3 regions of the Vibrio sp. QJM3NY_21 genome follow, and region 3 is predicted to be linked to each of the others. Evidence: predicted binding sites of a transcription regulator. Region 3 holds the regulator's gene; each other region holds the start of a gene.

Region 1 (2,277 bases), 450 kb from region 3:
TCTCAACATAAGAAGTTGTGTTTGATGTACCTAGCAATGCACCAATAGATGTTGCTGTAGAGTCAGCAAGCAGTGCTTTGTTCAAGCGCGGTAGTTTACCGTCTTCTTTGATTAGGTTTGCTTTCGTTGCAACACCAACCAGAGTACCCGCTGTATCGAACAAATCGACGAACAAGAATGCGAATACAACTGAAATCATACCGATTTCAAATACAGCAGAAAAATCAAGCTGCATGAATGTAGGTGCAAGGCTTGGTGGTGTCGACATGATGCCGCCGTATTGAACGTCACCGATCGCAATACCAATCGCTGTGATAGCGAGAATCGCGATCATTACTGCGCCTTTCACACCACGGTGAACAAGAGCAATAGTAATGAAGAAACCAAGCGCGCCTAAGATAGGAGCAATCGCGGTAATGTCACCCAGTGAAACTTTAGTCGCTGGGTTAGAAACAACGATGCCTGCATTGCTAAGCGCGATAAACGCTAGGAAAAGGCCGATACCAGCAGAGATACCAACACGCAGAGACATAGGGATCGAGTTGATAATCCATTCACGAATCTTAAAGATACTTAAGAAGATGAAGATTACGCCTGATACGAAAACCGCTGCCAGAGCAACTTGCCATGTATAACCCATACCCATTACAACAGCGTAGGTAAAGAATGCGTTCAAACCCATGCCTGGAGCTTGAGCAATTGGGTAGTTAGCAACAAAGCCCATGATGAAACAGCCAATAGCAGCCGCTAAACAGGTTGCTACAAATACAGCGCCATGGTCCATACCAGCATCAGCTAGAATCATTGGGTTTACAAAAATGATGTAAGCCATTGTTAGGAAGGTTGTTAGACCTGCGATGATTTCAGTGCGCACATTGGTGCCATTTTCACTGAGTTTGAATAGCTTTTCGAACATTATCGAATCCTATAAGGGTAAAAAGTAAACGGTTGCGTAAACGATTGGCTGTGGATTATAAAGTTATCAAATAACAAATTCCAGATAGAATTAAGGCTCTAATCGATATTTATCAGAATGCCGTATGAAACAAAGCGATTAAAAACGAGAAGTAACAAGAATAATAATGATTAAAAACAATGGTTTAATCAAAATAAAGGCGATAATGTTACTTGGTTATTTTTTCAACCATCGGTTATTTCCATTGAGAATGTAGCCATCATATTCTCAATTTAAACCCACAAGAGTTGTGTATTTTTCAACAGAATCAGTAATAAGACGCAAATTGATATTTTGGCGTTTAAAAAACAACCACTAAGAACAGCAAAGAAAGTGACAAGCGAAAGCGGTTTGGGAAAGTAGCAGGCAAAAAAAACGCCACTCAAAACTGAGTGGCGGTAGAATCTGTCAACCAAAAGGGCTGTAAAAGAATTCCAATATATAGGGGTGAACAAAACTGTTCGAGTTACATGCTTACGGTATTAGTAACCAAAGCTTGTAGGGTATGCAAAGTTGCTAGTGTAAACAGAGCTGTTAATCCAGAACATTGCAGATGGTAAACCTTTCATAACTATCACCTTAATAAATCAATAAAAAACGAATTTGATTTCTCGGTTCCTTGGAGGCGATAAAACGGACTCATCCTTTGAGCATTTACTCTTCATCTCAGAAGTTGGTTATTAATATACTCTAAAGAAAAAAGATTACAAGTATTTTTTGCTATACGTCACACTTTTGGTCAATTTTGGTTATTTTGAAAACTTATTTATGTAATTAAATTACACAATAGAATTAAACAAACGTTTGCCTACGCCATTTATAAGCATCAAGTCTCTTAATTATGATCAGATGGACAAGACCGCTTTCAAAATTTGAGGTATTTGAGGTTTATAACCGCTACTCGTCAAAACGCTCAAGTGGTATGCTGTTGCCATCAAAACAGACCCATATTTTAGATTTTTATTCTAAGTTTTTACCTATAGAAACCCTAAATATATGGTTATCAAATAAAAAAGGAGTCATCCGTGTCTGAATTCCATTCTGAGATCAGTAAATTGTCCCCTGCCCCTATTTGGCAGTTTTTCGATAAAATTTGTTCAATCCCGCACCCTTCAAAACATGAAGAGGAGCTTGCTCAATACATTATTGCGTGGGCAACAGAGCAAGGCCTAGATGTACGTCGCGACCCAACAGGCAACGTATTCATCAAAAAGCCAGCAACGCCGGGTATGGAAAACAAAAAAGGTGTCGTGCTACAAGCTCACATCGATATGGTTCCACAAAAGAACGAAGACACTGATCACGACTTTACAAAAGATCCA
Region 2 (2,277 bases), 1.3 Mb from region 3:
CGGTCACCATAGAGAAAATATCCGCACACCGCGGCGGAGCGCCAGTCGCTCAAACCCTCTATGAAGAAACCACCGAAAGCTTGGCAAAAAGAGAAGAGTTTGCACAACAACGCAAGCTAAATGCTCATAGCCCAGCACCAGAACGTCGTCCAGATAAAAAGCAACGTCGTGACATCATCAAGTTCAAGACTCAATAAGCTAGAAGGAATAGCCAAATGGCAGACCCAATGTCTACAAGTAATGTTTTAAATCGCTACCTATTTGAAGACCTATCAGTACGTGGTGAATTGGTACAGATGGACGAAGCGTACCAACAGATTATTTCTAGCAAGGAATACCCAGCGCCAGTACAAAAGCTGTTGGGTGAGCTACTGGTTTCAACGACGCTGCTAACGGCGACCCTAAAGTTTGAAGGCTCTATCACGATGCAACTGCAAGGTGATGGCCCAGTAACTCTCGCTGTTATTAATGGCGATAACGATCAGAAGATTCGTGGTGTTGCGCGCTTTGACGGTGATATTGCTGACGACGCTGGCCTGCACGACCTTATAGGTAAAGGCCACCTAGTGATCACTATCGATCCTAAAAAAGGTGAGCGTTACCAAGGTATCGTTGGTCTTGAAGGCGAAACACTTGCTGACGTTCTTGAAGGTTACTTTGCTAACTCAGAACAGCTTAAGACTCGTCTGTGGCTACGTACGGGTGAACATGAAGGCAAAGCACACGCTGCAGGTATGTTACTGCAGGTTATGCCAGACGGCACCGGCACGCCAGATGACTTCGAGCACCTGGAGCAGTTAACTGACACGGTTAAAAACGAAGAGCTATTCTCTCTAGAAGCAAATGATTTGTTATACCGCCTATATAACCAAGAGAAGGTTCAGGTATTTACCCCTCAACCTGTCGAGTTCTTCTGTGGTTGTTCTCGTGAACGCAGTGGTGCCGCTATCATTACCGTTGCTCAAGAGGAGATCTACGACATCCTGAGTACGGAAGGTAGTGTTGCTCTTCACTGTGATTACTGTGGCACAAACTACTCGTTCGATAAGGGCGACGTTGATGCACTGTACGCAGAAGCAGCAGATAAAGGCGACAATACGGTTCATTAATTTACAGCGTACCAAAAACACGTAATTTACCCCAAAAAGGTCAGCACTAAGCTGGCCTTTTTTGTGATCAAAATAGCGCAAACTCCGTAACATCTCGTAATAAAATCACCGCTTAATTTTAATCAATTAATAATGTTCTCGCCCCTAGCGCAAAGGTTTGCGTACAGGATAGACTAGTTAGGCCAATATGTGACGAGACGCTTAAAACCCCAAGATTAATATGGATACTTTTTGAGCTGTATCCCTGTTTCCCCAGAGTCTCGTTGCTAGCATGGTGAGCAGATAACAATAAAAAATTAATACAAAATCCCTACAAAATATCCTACAAGGAGCACCTATGACCGTTATGGAACATACTAAGGCTGCACAAATTGATCTAACTAAGCACGGACTGACTGGCGTTACTGAAGTTCTTCGTAATCCTAGCTACGAGCAGTTATTCGTTGAAGAGACACTGCCAGGTTTGGAAGGCTACGAAAAAGGCGTAGTAACGGAACTAGGCTCTGTTGCGGTTGACACTGGTATCTTTACTGGCCGCTCACCAAAAGATAAGTACATTGTTAAAGATGACACTACGCGCGATACCATGTGGTGGTCAGATCAAGGCAAAAATGACAACAAACCGATTACAACTGAAGTTTGGAGTGAGCTGAAAGAGCTTGTGACAACTCAGCTATCTGGCAAGCGCCTGTTTGTCATCGACGGTTATTGTGGTGCTAACCCAGATACGCGTTTAAGTGTGCGTATTATCACTGAAGTAGCGTGGCAAGCGCACTTCGTTAAGAACATGTTCATTCGTCCAACTGACGAAGAGCTAGCAACGTTCGAACCTGATTTCGTGGTAATGAACGGTGCTAAAACAACTAACCCTAACTGGGAAAAGCAGGGTCTAAACTCTGAAAACTTCGTTGCTTTCAACCTAACAGAGCGCGTTCAAATCATCGGTGGTACTTGGTACGGCGGTGAGATGAAGAAAGGCATGTTCGCAATGATGAACTACCTGCTTCCTCTGCAAGGCATTGCTTCAATGCACTGTAGTGCAAACGTTGGCGAGAAAGGCGATGTAGCCATCTTCTTCGGCCTGTCTGGTACAGGTAAAACAACCCTATCAACCGATCCTAAGCGTGAGCTAATCGGTGATGATGAGCACGGTTGGGATGACGATGGT
Region 3 (2,277 bases):
GTGCATTTGTCTGCTCGTATGTGCAGCTGGTCATTTACAACCAGAGCAAACATAGTGTCATCAGCAAAAAGACCGAAGCCACCAAACATCGAGCGTGATTTTATTTTTCCTAGGGATTCAAATAATTTCATTGAATCCTTTAGTATCGGTTTATCCATGTTATTTATCTCGGTGTATTTGAACTACGCCACCAAATAAGCAGGTCCGAGAGATTAGCAAAATGTTGCAATTAAATTGTCAATTAGCCGTAAATTACTAAATTATTAGTAGTTACTGCATTTTGCCATCGGTAACCCCGCTACCATACCAACGAGTGGTTTAGGCCGGAAGCTTTGCGTCTCACTCTTTCAAGTGATTTGCCCTGTGCGTGACTGATTGAATAGAATAAAGTTTTTGTTGAATGAGGCTCACACTTGTTATTTCAAAATGTGATATTGCTTCAATTAATGATCTTTCCAGTATGATACCAGGTTCATTCATGTTGTTGATAAAAAAAGCGCACCTAAAGGTGCGCTTAATTATATTAAACTGAATTTATCAATTAATTTAACGTTTTAACTGTGCTTCGCTCAACAATTTCAGGGTGCATTTCGAACACACGCTTTTCATGGTCTTTATCTTTAATGCGTTCTAACAAAATTTCGAAAGCGTTCTTACCAACACGACGTTTGGGTTGGTGAACCGTTGTTAACGGCGGAGAGAAGTATTCAGCCAACTCGATGTTGTCATAGCCGATCACTGAAATATCTTCAGGGATACGAATTCCTTTCTCTTGCAATCTGCTCATTAGGCCGAGTGCCATCGTGTCGTTAAAACAGAATACGGCCGTTGGGCGATCTACCATCTTAATGATTTTCTCTGCAGCAAGAACCGCAGTATCACACTCGAAGTTACCTTCAATGATCATGTTATCATCGGTAGCAATCTTAGCTTCGTTGAGTGCGCGTTTGTAACCCGCGATGCGTTCAACACATGCCGCTTTGTCTAAGTGGCCACTTAAACAAGCAATCTTGGAGTGACCGTGCTCAATGAGGTATTTGGTCGCTAGGTAACCACCTTCCTCAGAGTTGTCGATGATCTTATCTGCTTGAGAACTCTCAGGGCCCCAATCCATAATCACTTTAGGAATGTCAGCGTGACGGTCTAACATGCCTCTTAGCTCTTCAGTTAGGTCAGAACACATAACTAAGATGCCATCTACACGTTTCTCTGCAAGCATTCGAATGTAGTCACGTTGCTTCTCATAGATACCGCCCGTATTACACAGAATCAAAGTGTAACCTTGACGGTAGCAGTAGCTTTCAACACCATCGATAACTTCAGAGAAGAATAGGTTAGTTGATTGAGTAACTAGCATGCCGATAGTGCGGGTTGTATTGCACTTCAAACTACGAGCAACGGCACTTGGTGCATAGTTCAGTTCGTCTACGGCTTTATTTACTTTTTCTTGCGTCGCTTCTGCAACAAAGCGAGTTTTGTTGATTACGTGAGAAACGGTTGTTGTTGATACGCCTGCTAAGCGAGCGACATCTTTTATAGTGGCCATGGTTTTATCCTATTAGAAGCTACTTTCCCAAAGTACGGAATGAAGTAGCCGTTAAGCTACCTAACTAAGAGCTTAAATTTGTAGGGCTCTTTGGGTACTAAAGTGCTAAAAAACAAAAAACCGCTATTGAGCGGCTTGTCTTAACACCGAAATGCTCAAAACTATAATAAGCATAGCATTTCGTGAATGTTTCATATTTTATCGTTTGCGGTCACAATTTTAGACTGACTAGAAATTACTCGCAATAAAATTCACCCGGAAATCCGGGTGAATTGTCACATTCTTCTGAATTTATTTAACGAGTCATCCAATAAGCTTATTCACCAGCAAGGTATTGGGTGTCCAATTTGCAGAATGCAAGTAGCAGAGATGAGACTGAAGCGTAGAAACCGAATTCGTCAACGTCATGACATTTAACGTTGAACTTTGGTACCCAAGTAAGAAGTTGTTGCTCGATAAATTGCTGTTGAACAATGAACGATTTTTCTAGCTCTTCTTCAAGTTCCGTTTCATTAGAACGGATGATCAAGTTGCCAAGGAAGTCGAGTGCGATAGCGATGTGGTCAGCTGGTTCTTTTAGGTCTTGGTTCACCACTAAGTTGTGCTTGGCCATGATCTCTTCCATATCTTTTGCTGGCTTATCATTCAAAAGGCCAGTCTCACCGATATACATAGAAGCGTAAGGAAGTGCGCCATGCTTATCTGTTTTTAAGAATAAGTCACAGAAGTCA

The links. The regulator PurR, encoded in region 3, represses purine synthesis genes. The targets are predictions, from matches to a motif close to TNANGNAAACGTTTNCNTNA.
Region 1: the regulator PurR is predicted to act here: its motif matches at 937-956, upstream of AC3CID_RS12285 (NCS2 family permease).
Region 2: the regulator PurR is predicted to act here: its motif matches at 1,255-1,274, upstream of pckA (phosphoenolpyruvate carboxykinase (ATP)).

The regions. Positions count from the first base shown of each region.
Region 1 is NZ_CM173513.1:2,779,651-2,781,927, forward strand. It holds gene AC3CID_RS12285 (NCS2 family permease) at 1-916, opposite strand, end outside; gene vcdP (small protein VcdP) at 1,438-1,524, opposite strand; gene AC3CID_RS12295 (aminoacyl-histidine dipeptidase) at 1,981-2,277, shown strand, end outside.
Region 2 is NZ_CM173513.1:117,731-120,007, reverse strand. It holds gene hslR (ribosome-associated heat shock protein Hsp15) at 1-197, shown strand, start outside; gene hslO (Hsp33 family molecular chaperone HslO) at 216-1,109, shown strand; gene pckA (phosphoenolpyruvate carboxykinase (ATP)) at 1,447-2,277, shown strand, end outside.
Region 3 is NZ_CM173513.1:2,328,096-2,330,372, reverse strand. It holds gene AC3CID_RS10255 (TfoX/Sxy family DNA transformation protein) at 1-158, opposite strand, end outside; cyclic di-GMP riboswitch class I at 286-371, opposite strand; gene purR (HTH-type transcriptional repressor PurR) at 542-1,546, opposite strand; gene torD (molecular chaperone TorD) at 1,863-2,277, opposite strand, start outside.